Regions from separate parts of the Micromonospora eburnea genome, predicted to be linked through region 2. Evidence: riboswitches for the same ligand, from Rfam matches in the RefSeq annotation. Region 2 holds a riboswitch; the other holds the start of a gene.

Region 1 (6,873 bases), 860 kb from region 2:
GACCCGCCGGTTCGGCAACGGGGTGACGCTGCTGCACTACCGGTGACGCCGCAGGGTCGCCGTTCCGCCACCCCCTGTGCTCCCGGTCGTCGGTCGACTGTAGATAATGGACGGATGGTTGCCTGGGAGTACGCGTTGCTGGTCCGCCGCTATCAGGGGCAGGGCCGCAATTTCACCGTCTCGTTCGTCTGGTACGGCCCGGACGGGTCGCGCACCGATGTGACCCCGTACGGAGACACCGCGGTCTCGCACCTCAACCGGGTCGGCCGGGAGGGCTGGGAGCTGGTCAACGCCGCCGAGGACGTGAACAACGTGCAGGGCAGCACCGAGGTCCACCGCTACTACCTCAAGCGCCCGCTGGGCCGCTGACCAGCCGGTGGAGCGAGCCCAGCGGTGGTGATCAAGAAGTTTGCGTCCGCAACTCCACTGAGGCGGACGCAAACTTCTTGATCAACGTGGGTGTGCGCCCAGGCGGGCGCGGGGAGCGCGGGTTGGTCAGGCGAGGTTGACGGAGGGGTAGAGGGGGAAGCCGGTCAGCAGGTCGCTGGCCTGCTTGCTCACCTTGTCGGCCAGCGTCGGGTCGAGCACGTACTTGGCCTTGGACGGGGTGCCGTCCGGGTTCGACCCCGGGGTGGTCTGGGTGAGCACGGTGTGGATCAGCTCGGCGGTGGCGTCCATCTCGGCGGTGCCGAGGCCCCGGGTGGTCAGCGCCGGGGTGCCGATCCGGATGCCGGAGGTGTACCAGGCGCCGTTCGGGTCCTGCGGGACGGCGTTGCGGTTGGTGACGATGCCCGAGTCGAGCAGCGCCTGCTCGGCCTGCCGGCCGGTGAGCCCGTAGCCGGAGACGTCGATCAGGACGAGGTGGTTGTCGGTGCCGCCGGTGACCAGCTTCGCGCCGCGGCGCAGCAGCCCCTCGGCGAGGGCCTGGGCGTTGGCGACGATGCGGGACGCGTAGTCGGCGAAATCGGGGCGGCGGGCCTCCGCGAGGGCGACCGCCTTGGCGGCCATCACGTGCGGCAGCGGGCCGCCGAGCACCATCGGGCAGCCCCGGTCGACCTGGTCGGCCAGCTCCGGGCCGCAGAGCACCATGCCGCCGCGCGGGCCGCGCAGCGACTTGTGGGTGGTGGTGGTGACGATGTGCGCGTGCGGCACCGGGTCGAAATCACCGGTGAAGACCTTGCCGGCGACCAGGCCGGCGAAGTGCGCCATGTCGACCATGAAGGTCGCGCCGACGGAGTCGGCGATCTCCCGCATGATCCGGAAGTTGACCTTCCGGGGGTATGCCGAGTAGCCGGCGACCAGGATCAGCGGCTTGAACTCGCGGGCCGCCTCGGCGACCTTGTCGTAGTCGACCAGACCGGTGGCCGGGTCGGTGCCGTAGCTGCGCTGGTCGAACATCTTGCCGGAGATGTTCGGGCGGAAGCCGTGGGTCAGGTGGCCGCCCGCGTCCAGCGACATGCCGAGCATCCGCTGGTTGCCCAGCTCGCGGCGCAGCGCGAACCAGTCCGCCTCGGTCAGCTCGTTGACCTGGCGTACCTGGGCCTTCTTCAGGGCGGGGGACTCCACCCGGTCGGCCAGGATCGCCCAGAACGCGACCAGGTTGGCGTCGATGCCGGAGTGCGGCTGCACGTACGCGTGCGCGGCGCCGAACAGCTCCCGGGCGTGCTCGGCGGCGAGCGCCTCGACCGTGTCGACGTTCTGGCAGCCGGCGTAGAAGCGCCGGCCGACGGTCCCCTCGGCGTACTTGTCGCTGAGCCAGTTGCCCATCGCCAGCAGGGTGGCGGGGGAGGCGTAGTTCTCGCTGGCGATCAACTTGAGCGACTCGCGCTGGTCGGCCAGCTCCGCCCCGATGGCATCCGCCACCCGCGGCTCGACGGCGCGGATCACCTCCAGCGCGCTGCGGAAGGCGGTGGATTCGGCGTTCAGCGACATGCGACCTCCTGATGACGTGCGGAAGGCCCAGGCGCTCGGCATGCGTCCTCGTGACGGGACCGCTCCCCGATGGTGCTCCATCCCACGCGCCAGTCACGGCCCGCGCCGATCCTACCGGGTACGCCGGGACCGGCCCGGCCGACCTCCGCCGGACGGGGCGATCGCGCCTGGGAAAACGGGTGGGGCCCGGCGATCACTCGCCGGGCCCCACCACAGGTGGCGCGATCGTTACTTCACCACGTTGTACGCGTCGACCATGCCGAAGCCGTAGAACCCGTTACGCGCGCCGCCGGAGCAGGTCGCCTCGTAGGTGTTCGCGTTGCCCGGCCACAGCGGCGTCGGGTTGTAGACGCCCTTCGGGCAGGGCATCCCGACCGCCGTGCGCTCCAGGAACGACGACAGCTGGCCCGGGGTCATCCCCGGGTGCGCCGAGAGGGCCAGCGCCGCGACGCCGGTGGCGTGCGGGCCGGACATCGACGTGCCCTGCTTGTACCCCCACCCGTTGGTGCGGGTGGCGGTGTTGAAGGTGGTCGACAGGATGGCGTCGGTGCTGGTCGAGCGCGCACCCTGGGTGCCGACCCGGCTGTCGCCGCCCGGCGCCGTCACGTTGATCACGCCCTGGCCGTACGAGGAGTAGTAGCTCTTCTCCCCGGTCGGGCCCACGGCCGAGACGGTCACCACGCCCGGCGCCTCGGCCGGCAGGTCGAGGCAGGCGTTGGTGAGGTTCTCGCGGTTCTCCGGCGTCCCGTTGTTCGGGCTGCCGGTGTCGGTGTTCTTGTGAGCGAGGTCGTAGTTTGAGTTACCCGCGGACGCGATGTTGAGCACGCCCTTGGACTGCGAGTAACGGATCGCTCGCTGCACGGCCTGCCACACCGGACGCTGGCGTGCGTCGTTGCGGCAGTTCAGCTCCCACGGGTCGATGTAGTAGCTGTTGTTGGTGAGCTGGAACCCGTGGTCGGCGGCCCACATGAACCCGCAGACCGCGGCCTCCGGGTAGATGTAGCCGTCGTTGTTGACGACCTTGACCGCCGCGACCTTCACCCCCGGCGCGATGCCGGTCACGCCGACGCCGTTGACGGCGGCGGCGATGGTGCCGGCCACGTGGGTGCCGTGGTCGGAGGTGGTCGGGTTCCAGGCCGCCTCGGTGGTGTCGGTGACACCGCCGATGCAGGACACGCTCTTGTCCTTGGCGATCTGGGTGGCCAGGTCGGGGTGGGTGCTGGAGATGCCGCTGTCCAGCACGCCGACGACCACGTTCGGGCTACCGGCGTTGACCGCGTGGGCCTGCGGGACGTGGATCATGTCCATGTCCCACTGCTGGGCGTACATCGGCTCCTTGGTCGGGTCACCGGTGGCTTCGGCGACGTCGGCCGCGGAGACCTCCACGGTCTCGCCCTCGTCGAGGGCGGTGCCCAGGCCGGCGGTGGACGCGACCGCGTCGACGCCCGCCCCCGCCACCGCGGTGGCGAAGTTCGGGTTGGTCGACCGGACGACGAGCACGCCGATCTGGTCGTAGCTGGCGACCACGGTGCCGTTGGCGGCCGCCACGCGGGCGGCGGCCTTGTCGGTCTTGCCGCCCTGCGGGGCGAGGACCAGGAACGTGGTCTCCGGCCCGGCGGCCACGGCCGGCGCCAGCCCGCCGATGGCGGCGAGGCCGATGCCGAGCGTCACCACGGACGCGGCGGCGAGTGTCTTGCGACGCAGGTTCTTCACACAGACTCCCAGGGGCTGATCGAGCCGGCCCCACTGCCTGGCGGGAAGCGGACCGGCGGCAAACGAGCAGGTTGCTCGCTTTCCGGGGGTCAGCGTAGGGATGGGGTGTTGTGTTACACACAGCCGAACGGATGAACAACAGCCGTCAGACGGTGACCGACGAGTGACGTAACCGCCCATTTCCAATCCGACGGCGGCGTGAACCGACGGCGGGCGGGTAAGCGCTGACGCGACCGGAGCCGAGACAGGGAGGTGTGTCGTGGCGACCATGACCAAGGAACAGATGAGCCCGGTGCGGGACAAGAACTACGACCTGATCCACACCGTGCAGATGTCGTTGGAGAACATCTACCGGATGGACACGTACATCGCCGACGCGGACGCGCGGGGCGACACGGAACTCGCCAACTGGTTCCGCAAGATCCAGGAGAACAACCGCAAGGCGGGTGACCAGGGCAAGCAGATGCTCATGACGCGCATGCAGCAGGAAGGGCGCTGAGCGCCCGGACCGTCAGGCCGACCGGCCGCTGCCCGACAGGGGCAGCGGCCGGACCCGTCGATGGCGCAGAATGTCTCCTCCGACGCGGCGGGATGGAGCCATCGATGACGGTTCTCAAGGGTCTGCGGGAAGCCCTGGTGCTGTTCGTGATCGCGCTGGTGCTGGTCGCGATCGTCGCCGGCATCTGGGTCGCGGTGTCCGGCGGGGAGTTCGTCACCCGGCTCGGCTTCGCTCTGATCGTGGTGGGGGCGCTGCTCGGGGTCACCGGTGACCTGACCCTCAGCCGGGTCGGCATGCTCGGCGCCCGGTCCGCCTTCGGGCTCGCGCCCGAGCAGGAGACCGGCGGTGGAGGCCGGATCCTCACCGGCGTCGGAGTCTTCCTGTTCGTCGGGCTGCCGCTGGTCGTCGTGGGCGTCCTGCTGATCTCCTGACCGGCCCGCCGGGTCGCCCACAGCCCGCGACCGCCCGTCGGCGGATACGGTGTGAGGCGTGGCGACCACGGCGGCCGAGGAGATCCGGGTGGGGGAGCGGCTGGTCCGCGTCTCCAGCCCCGACAAGCCGTACTTCCCCGAGCGCGGGCTGACCAAGCTGGACGTGGTTCGCTACTTCCTCGCCGTCGGCGACGGCATCCTGCGCGCGCTGCGGGACCGGCCGACCATGTTGGAGCGGTGGCCGCGCGGAGTGTTCGAGGGCGCGAAGATCGCCACCCGGCAGAGCAACCGCGGCGACGCGTTCTACCAGAAGCGGCTGCCGGCCGGGGCGCCCGACTGGGTACGCACCGCGCACATCACCTTCCCCAGCGGCCGGACCGCCGACGAGGTGGCCCCGAGCGAGCTGGCCGTGGTGGCCTGGGCGGTCAACCTGGGCACCCTGCGTTTCCACCCGTGGCCGGTCTCGGCCGGCGACGTGGAGCACCCCGACCAGCTTCGCATCGACCTCGACCCGATGCCCGGAGTGGACTTCGCCCAGGTGGTGCCGGTCGCCCACGAGGTCCGGGCCTTCCTGGACGAGCTGGGGCTGGTCGGCTACCCGAAGACCACCGGCGGCCGGGGCCTGCACGTCTACCTGTCCATCGAGCCGAGGTGGAGCTTCGGCGAGTGCCGGCGGGCGGTGCTGGCACTGGGGCGGGAGATGCAGCGCCGACGGCCCGACCTGGTCACCACCACCTGGTGGCGGGAGCAGCGGGACCGACCGGTCTTCGTCGACTACAACCAGATGGCCCGCGACCACACCATGACGTCGGCGTACTCGATCCGACCCACCCCGCGCGCCCTGGTCTCCGCCCCGCTCGACTGGTCGGAGCTGGACGACGTCCGGCCGGAGGACTTCGACGTGGTGAGCCTGCCGGCCCGGTTCGCCGAGCGGGGCGACCGGCACGCGGGCCTGGACGACCGCCGGTTCTCCCTGGATCCGCTGCTGGAGCTGGCCGACCGGGAGGGCCTCGCGGCGCCGCCGGAACGCTGAACGTCAATGCCAGGGGCTCTGCGTCCCGTCGAACTCCTCGAAGACCAGCCAGCTGCGCGTCGACAGCACCCCGGCGATGCTCTGCACCCGGTCGAGCACCACGTCCCGCAGGGTGGCGTTGTCCGGCGCGCGGACCAGGGCCAGCACGTCGTGCTCGCCGCTGAGCAGCGCCACGTGCTCGACGTAGCGCACCCGGGCCAGCTCGGCCGACACCTCGCGCCAGGTGTTCTGCTCGATGGTCAACGCGATGTACGCCGACGTACCCAGTCCGGCCGGTTCCGGTGCCACCCGCGCCCGAAACCCGGTGATCACGCCGTCCCGCAGCAGGCGCTCCACCCGGGCGTACGCGTTGGTGCGCGAGACGTGCACCCGTTCGGCCAGCGTACGGATGGAGAGCCGGCCGTCGTCGACCAGTTCGCGCAGGATCCGCCGGTCCACCTCGTCGAGCGGACCGGCCGAACGTCCCGTTCCGCCCGCCGCGCCCGGTACGGCGTTGGTCTCCTGGCTCATGAACCGCTCCTTATCCTGCCATTCGTCCCACGTTCAACCGCGAACTTGAGTCAATCATCCGAGGGCGTGAGCATAGGACCACCACAAGTCCAGGAGGTCCTCGCCGTGACGACCACACCCCAGGCGGTCCGCAGGGCATCCCCCCGCACTCGCCGGAAGGCCAATCCGGCCGTTCCCGACCCGTCGGCCGGCCTGCTGCCGCGTCCCGAGCCGGTTCGGCTGCTGAACCCGGACGGCACCGCGCTGCCGGCCCGCGACGACTACCCGGAGCCGCCTGTCGAGGCGCTGCGCGAGATGTACCGGCGGATGGTCGTCGGCCGCCGCTTCGACGTCCAGGCCACCGCCCTGACCAAGCAGGGCCGCCTCGCCGTCTACCCGTCCTCCCGGGGGCAGGAGGCATGCCAGGTGGGCGGGGTCCTGGCGCTGCGCGACACCGACTGGGTCTTCCCGACCTACCGCGAGTCGATGGCGCTGACCGCCCGGGGCATCGACCCGGTCGAGGTGCTCACCCTGCTGCGTGGCGACTGGCACTGCGGGTACGACCCGGCCGCCCGGCGCACCGCGCCGCAGTGCACCCCGCTCGCCACCCAGTGTGTGCACGCCGCCGGCCTGGCCTACGGCGAGTCGCACCAGGGGCGGGACACCGTGGCGCTGGCCTTCATCGGCGACGGCGCGACCAGCGAGGGCGACTTCCACGAGGGGGTCAACTTCGCCGCCGTGTTCAAGGCCCCGGTCGTCTACTTCGTGCAGAACAA
Region 2 (6,873 bases):
TGGTCGTGGGAGGCGTGGGCGCGGGGCGGGTTCGCGCGGGTTGGGGTTCCGGTCGCTGGGTCCGGGTCTGGTGTCAGGGGCCGCGGATACCGATCCGACCACGGTGGGGACGTTGGTCGTGGTCGGGGCGAGCACGATGTTCGGGCTGGCGTGGCTGTCCTTGTTGATGATGCCGGCGCTGGTGGTGGTGCAGGTTCTGGCCACGCGGGTGGGTGTGCTGTCCGGGCGTGATCTTCAGCGGGCGGTGCGTGACGGGTACGGCCGGGTGGCGAGTGTCGCGCTGTTGGTTTCCGTGTTGGCGGTCAATGTGGTGACGATCGCGGCGGATGTCGCGGCCGGGGCGGCGGCGATCGGGCTGTTGGTCGGGGTGGAGTCGCGTTGGCTGGTTCCGGGTTTTGCCGCGGGGGTGCTCGCTCTGCTGTTGTGGGGCAAGTACGACGAGGTCGAGCGGGTGCTGAAGCTGGTGATGCTGGGGCTGCTCGCGTACGGGGTGGCGGCGGTTCTGGCGCGGCCGGACTGGTTGGCGGTGGCGCGGGGCAGTCTGGTTCCGGTGGTGCCGTTCACCCGGGAGCACCTGGCTGGGATGTTGGCGATTTTGGGTACCACGTTGACCAGCTACATGTATGTGTGGCAGACGGTGGAGCAGGTTGAGGAGCCGTGTGCGCGGCGGGAGCTGCGGTATCGCGAGTTCGACGCGTTGGTGGGTGGCGGCCTGGCGGCGGTGATCTTCTGGTGCATCCTGGTTGCCAGTGGTGCCACGTTGGGTGCGCACCATGAGCATGTGGAAACGGCTGAGCAGGCCGCGCAGGCGCTTCGCCCGTTGGCGGGGCCGTTGGCGGGTGCGGTGTTCGCGGGTGGGTTGTTGGCCTCCGCGATCATCGCGACGCCGGTGATCGCGGCGAGTGGTGGGTACGTGACCGCCAGTGCTTTCGGTTGGTCGCGGGGGTTGAGTCGTACGCCTCGGCAGGCGCCGCGTTTCTATGCGGTGGTGGTCGTGCAGACGTTGGCGGGTGTGGCGCTGGCGGCGACGGGGATCGGTCCGATCCGGTTGTTGTTCGTGGCGAGTCTGTTCGGCGGGATCGCGACTCCGTTGGGGTTGGTTCTGTTGGTGTTGGCGGCGGGGAATCCGAGGTTGGTGGGTCTGACTCGGATTCATGTGGGTCTGCGGGTGGCGGGTTGGGTGATCGCGGCGGTGGTTGCCGTGGTCAGCGTGGTGTTTCTGGCTCAGCAGGTGCATCTGCTTCCGGGTTGACGGCGGCCGTGCGGCGGGGTGCCGGCGGATCGAGGCGGTGGCGGATGCGTTCGCGTGGCGGGTTGTGGCAGGCTGTGCGGGAACGCGACTGGCGGCACGGGGATGGCTGTAACCATCGGGGAGCTCGTCGCGGGGGTCGACCGCCTGGGCCTCCGTGGGCGGGGTGTGGCATGTCTTCTTCGGGTGCGTCGGCTCGACTGCTGCCGGGTGGGCCGGTGGCGGAGCGGGTGTTGGCGGAGGTCGCCGGGGATGTGGCGGCGCTGCGCGCGGCGGGGGTGACGCCGGCGTTGGCGACGGTGCTGGTGGGTGACGACGACGCGAGCGCGGGATATATCCGGATCAAGCAGCGGCAGGCGGCGGAGTTGGGGTTTGTCTCTCCGCATGTGCATCTTCCGGCGTCGGCGTCGCAGGCGGATCTGCACGCGGTGTTGGCGGACTTCAACGCCGACAAGGGTGTGCACGGGGTGTTGGTGCAGTATCCGATCCCGGGGCATCTGGACTACGACCGGGCGCTTGCGGTGTTGGACCCGGACAAGGACGTGGACGGGATGCATCCGGTGAACATGGGTCGGCTGGCGTTGGGTTTGCCGGGTCCGTTGCCGTGTACGCCGGCGGGGATCGAGGCGTTGTTGGCGTTCCATGGGGTGCCGGTGTCGGGTCGTGAGGTGGTGATCCTGGGGCGGGGTGCCACGTTGGGTCGGCCGTTGGCGATGTTGTTGGCGCAGAAGCGGCCGACGGCGAACGCGGCGGTGACGGTGGTGCACACCGGGGTGGCGGACTGGCCGCGGTACACGCGGCGGGCGGAGATTCTGGTGGCGGCGGCGGGGGTGCCGGGGATCGTGCGTCCGGAGCATGTGCGGCCGGGTGCGGTGGTCGTCGGTGGTGGGGTGCGGTACGAGGGTCGGCGGCTGTTGCCGGATGTGGACGAGTCGTGCGCGGAGGTGGCGGGGGCGATCACGCCGCGGGTCGGTGGGGTGGGTCCGACGACGGTGGCGATGTTGTTCCGTAACGCGGTGCGGGCGGCGCGGTGGGCGTCGGGGTTGGGCTGAGCCGGGTCGGTGGAGAGGGCCGGTCGATGGGGGTCAGTGGGGCGGGCCGAGGTCGACGATGAGGGGCCGGTGGTCGGAGATGGTGGACAGCGGCGTGGCGACGGCGGTGACGGGTGGCAGCCGGTCGAGGCCGCGCCGGTCGGCGAGGATGTGGTCGAGTTGGACGCGGGGCTGGCCGGCCGGGTAGGTGGGGCGTCGGCCGAGGGGCCGCCAGCGGGTCAGCAGGGCGGCGGGGCCGGCGGGCAGGTTGAGGTCGCCGAGGAGGATCCGTGGGGCGGGCAGGGCGCGCAGGGCGCGTATGACGCGGCGTAGTTGGAGGAGGTTCCAGCCGGGGACGAAGGACAGGTGGGTGGCGGCGACGGTGAGTGGCCCGTGTGGGGTGTCGAGGACGGCGGCGAGGACGACGCGGGGTTCGTCGTGCAGCAGGACGAGTCCGCCGCGGGGGCCGGGGACGTAGACCGGGGAGCGTACGGGGGCGGGGCGGAGTCGGGTGACCTGCCAGGAGCGGACGGGGTGGCGGCTGACCAGGCCGATGCCGTAGCAGGGTTCGCCGTGGCCGTCGTCGTCGTGGGTGAGCGGCCGGAGCTGTCCGCCGGGGGTGCCGACGACGGCGGCGGCGAAGCGGTGTTCGGGGGCGTCGAGGGCGCGGGCGGCGATGGCGGTGAGGTCGAGGTTGCCGCTGCGGGATTGGTCGCGGTCGACTTCCTGGAGGGCGAGGATGTCGGCGTCGAGTGCGGTGACGGCGGCGGCGAGCCGGTCGGGTTCGACGAGTCCGTCGGTGAGGGACCGGCCGTGCAGCAGGTTGAAGGTGGCCAGGCGCACCGGTTCAGCCTACGTCCGCGTGGCAGGCTTGCCGGGTGCTGAAGGCGTTGGTCTGTTCGGTGCTGGTGTTTGTGGCGGTGGCGTCGGCGGGTTTGTGGTTGCGGCGGCGTCGGGGTCGTTGACCTGCGGTGAGGCTGGCCACAACCGTTCTTGTCGCGGCGGTGGTGGTGGGCAGAATGCCGCGCGTGGATCTTGTTTCGTTGACCACCTTGTTGAGTGCGGCCGCGGTGGCGGGCTGGGTGGATGCGGTGGTGGGCGGTGGGGGCCTGTTGTTGCTGCCGGCGTTGCTGGTGGCGGCGCCGGGGGTGCCGGTGGCCACGGCGTTGGGGACGAACAAGTTGGCCGCGATCTTCGGTACGTCGACGGCGGCGGTGACGTATGCGCGCCGGACGAAGCTGGACTGGGCGGTGGCGGGGCCGTCGGCGGGGTTGGCGGTGTTGACCGCGGGGCTGGGTGCGGCGTTGGCGGGGGCGGTGCCGGCGGGGGCGTACCGGCCGGTGGTGTTGGTGGTGCTGGTGTCGGTGGCGGTGTTCGTGTTGACGCGGCCGCGGTTGGGTGTGGTGGCGTTGCCGCAGCGTCGTACGCCGGTGCGGGTGGTGGCGGCGGTGGCGGTGGCCGGGTTGGGGATCGCTCTGTATGACGGGTTGATCGGGCCGGGTACGGGCACGTTTCTGGTGTTGGTGTTCACCGCGTTGGTGGGGGCGGATTTCGTGCACGGGTCGGCGATGGCGAAGGTGGTCAACGCGGGCACGAATCTGGGGGCGTTGGTGGTGTTCGCGGCGACCGGGCACGTGTGGTGGCTGTTGGGGGCGGCGATGGCGGTGTGCAACGTGGTGGGCGCGGCGTTGGGCGCGCGGATGGCGTTGCGCCGTGGTGCGGGTTTCGTGCGGGTGGTGCTGCTGGTCGTGGTGTTGGCGTTGGTGGGCAGGTTGGGTTACGACCAGTGGGTGGCCGGCTGACCGGCCCGGGCGGGGCCGGGCCGGTCAGCGGGGCCGGTTTCAGGCGTGCCGGACGATGTCGTCGTAGTCGAGGCGGGGTAGGCGGGGGAACCAGGCGTCCGGGCCGGGCTTGCCGAGGTTGACCACGAGCAGGGATCGCCAGCTGGTGTCGGCGAAGAACTCCTTGTCGATGCCGGCGGCGTCGAAGCCGGCCATCGGCCCGGCGGCCAGGCCGGCGGCGCGAACGGCGAGCAGCCAGTAGGCGATCTGCAGGGTGGCGTTGAAGCGGGCCATGTGTTCGCGGCCGGCGGGGTCGTCGGCGAGGGCGTCGCGCATCTGCGGGCGGATCGGGAAGACCCGTGGGATGAGTTCGTGGAAGTCGGTGTCGGCGGCGAGGACGGCGACAACGGGTGCGGTGGCGGTCTTGGCGCGGTTGCCGTCGTTCATGTGGGTGAGCAGCCGCTCGCGGGGTTCGCCGTGGTGGACGTAGAGCACCCGCAGGGGCTGGGTGTTGGCGGCGGTGGGCGGGTACTTGGCGAGTTCGTGGATGGCGCGTAGTTGTTCCTCGGTGACGGGCTCGTCGGTGAAGGTGTTCGCGGTGCGGGCGTCGGTGAAAAGGAGGGCCTGCGCGTCGGGGTGCAGGGCGATCAGGTCGTTCATGTGGTTCCTCGCTCGTGGCTAACTGCTCTGTTGAGGACAGCAGCTAGCTTTTTAGTAGTGCCTCGGATGTCAGGGTAGCCCCGTATCCTGAAGGGGTGACAGTCAGGCCGGAAGTGAGCCGCACGCCACGGGCGTGCGACGGGGGCCTCGCCCGCGCCTTCGCGTTCCTCGGCAAGCGGTGGAACGGCGTGCTGCTGGGCACCCTCGCCAACGGCCCCGCCGGGTTCGCCGAGCTGGGTCGTGCGCTGCCGGGCATCAGCGAGTCGGTGCTGTCGGACCGGCTCGGCGAGCTGTGCCGGGTGGGCCTGGTCTCCCGCACGGTGCGGGAGGGGCCGCCGCTCGGGGTGAGCTACCAGCTCACCGACCGGGGGTCCGCGCTGCTGCCGGCCCTGGACGCGCTCGCCCGCTGGGCCCACGAGAACCTGCCCGCTTAGGCGGGACGCGGCGACGGCTGCTGACCGCCGGCATGTGATCATCGGCGGATGCCTGTCCGCGCCGAACACGACCGGGCCGTCCTGGCCGAGCTGCTGGGCCGCGACCCGGTGCTGCACGCGTACCAGCTGGGCGACCTGGACGACTTCTTCTGGCCGTACACGTCGTGGTTCCGGCGCGGCGACCGGGTGGCGTTGCTCTACCACGGTGTCGAGCTGCCGACGCTGCTGGCGTTCGCCTCGCCGCAGGACGTCGGCGAGCTGGCCGCGCTGTTGGAGGAGCTCGCGCCGGTGTTGCCGGCCCGGCTGTGGGCGCACCTCTCCCCCGGCCTGGAGGCCACCGTGGCGCGCTGGTACGAGGTGTCCGACGGCGCCGGGCACCATCGGATGGCGTTGACCGACCCGGCCCGGCTGGCCACGGTCGCCCCCGCCGGCGAGACGCTCGACCGCGCCGACCTGCCGGCGCTGCTCGACCTGTACGCCGCCGCGTACCCGGGCAACTGGTTCGACCCGCGGATGCTGGACACCGGCCAGTACGTGGGCATCCGGGACGGCGGCGACCTGGTCGCGGTGGCCGGGGTGCACGTTTGGTCCCCCACCTGGCGGGTGGCCGCCCTGGGCAACGTCACCACCCACCCGCGCCTGCGTGGCCGAGGGCTGGCCGCGGCGGCCGTGGCGGCACTCTGCGCCCGGCTGCGCGCCGACGTCGACCACGTGACGCTCAACGTCCGGGCCGACAACGCCGCCGCCGTACGCCTCTACGAGCGGCTCGGCTTCACCCGGGCCGCCGACTTCACCGAGTGCGCGCTGCTCCGCCGTCGGTGACCGCCGCCGGCGTCCACCGGTTCCTGTGAGAGCGGGGTCGGCCCGCCGGTCCAGCCGGTCCGGCCGCCGCCCTGGATCACCAACTCGACGCTGACGCTGGCCGCCGAGCGCCCGCCCCGGCTTGCGAAGTGACCCGGTGAGCGGGCGCGGGGGTGGCCGGCCGGACCGGTCACCCCCGCGTCGTCACAGTCGCCGGCCGGGCGAGTCGAACCGGCCCGCGCGGATCTCCCGCAGGGCCCGGCGGCGGGTGTCGCCGCGCAGCGTGTCGACGTACAGGCGGCCGTGCAGGTGGTCGGTCTCGTGTTGCAGGGCGCGGGCCAGGAAGCCGCTGCCGGCGATGGTCAGCGGCTGGCCGTGCTGGTCGAAGCCGTGCGCGGTGGCGTGCATCGCGCGCGGGGTCGGGAAGTACAGGCCGGGGATGGACAGGCAACCCTCGTCGTCGTCCTGGCGTTCCTCGGACAGCTCCAGGGTCGGGTTGATCAGGTGGCCGCGGTGGCCGTCGGCGTCGTAGACGAACACCTGCGCGCTCACCCCGATCTGGGGCGCGGCCACCCCGGCGCGGCCGGGCGCGCCGAGCAGCGTGTCCATCAGGTCCTGCACCAGGGCGCGCAGGTCGGCGTCGAAGCTGGTCACCGGCTCGCACGGGGTGCGCAGCACGGCGTCGCCGATGATCCGGATCGGGCGCATAGTCATGCCCGGAAGGCTATCCGGCCGTTACCCGCGGTGGCGTCGGCACCCGCCGGTAAGGCGGCGGCGGAATCAGCGCGCGCGGCGGGGCGCCAGGCCGGTGTCGGCGATCCGGTCGCGCAGCGGGCGGCGGCGCAGCGCCGCGAGGACCGCGCGCAGTTCGTCCGCGAGGGGCACGGGCAGTTCGGCGTCGAGCCGCCGCATGGCGG

What was found. A riboswitch is a leader RNA that binds a small molecule or an ion and turns the genes downstream of it on or off. The one in region 2 is predicted to bind ZMP and ZTP.
Region 1: another riboswitch for ZMP and ZTP. It lies ahead of GA0070604_RS12615 (glycine hydroxymethyltransferase); the one in region 2 lies ahead of GA0070604_RS15990 (bifunctional 5,10-methylenetetrahydrofolate dehydrogenase/5,10-methenyltetrahydrofolate cyclohydrolase).

What each region holds. Positions count from the first base shown of each region.
Region 1 covers NZ_FMHY01000002.1:2,679,820-2,686,692, forward strand. Annotated here, with positions in the region: gene GA0070604_RS12605 (dihydrofolate reductase family protein) at 1-46, shown strand, start outside; gene GA0070604_RS12610 (hypothetical protein) at 115-369, shown strand; gene GA0070604_RS12615 (glycine hydroxymethyltransferase) at 496-1,932, opposite strand; ZMP/ZTP riboswitch at 1,951-2,039, opposite strand; gene GA0070604_RS12620 (S8 family peptidase) at 2,161-3,645, opposite strand; gene GA0070604_RS12625 (hypothetical protein) at 3,914-4,144, shown strand; gene GA0070604_RS12630 (hypothetical protein) at 4,249-4,575, shown strand; gene GA0070604_RS12635 (DNA polymerase domain-containing protein) at 4,634-5,608, shown strand; gene GA0070604_RS12640 (Lrp/AsnC family transcriptional regulator) at 5,612-6,118, opposite strand; gene pdhA (pyruvate dehydrogenase (acetyl-transferring) E1 component subunit alpha) at 6,191-6,873, shown strand, end outside.
Region 2 covers NZ_FMHY01000002.1:3,542,577-3,549,449, forward strand. Annotated here, with positions in the region: gene GA0070604_RS15985 (NRAMP family divalent metal transporter) at 1-1,252, shown strand, start outside; ZMP/ZTP riboswitch at 1,327-1,409, shown strand; gene GA0070604_RS15990 (bifunctional 5,10-methylenetetrahydrofolate dehydrogenase/5,10-methenyltetrahydrofolate cyclohydrolase) at 1,423-2,301, shown strand; gene GA0070604_RS15995 (endonuclease/exonuclease/phosphatase family protein) at 2,335-3,123, opposite strand; gene GA0070604_RS16000 (sulfite exporter TauE/SafE family protein) at 3,309-4,082, shown strand; gene GA0070604_RS16005 (malonic semialdehyde reductase) at 4,122-4,721, opposite strand; gene GA0070604_RS16010 (winged helix-turn-helix transcriptional regulator) at 4,817-5,155, shown strand; gene GA0070604_RS16015 (GNAT family N-acetyltransferase) at 5,204-5,977, shown strand; gene def (peptide deformylase) at 6,161-6,670, opposite strand; gene GA0070604_RS16025 (MarR family winged helix-turn-helix transcriptional regulator) at 6,737-6,873, opposite strand, start outside.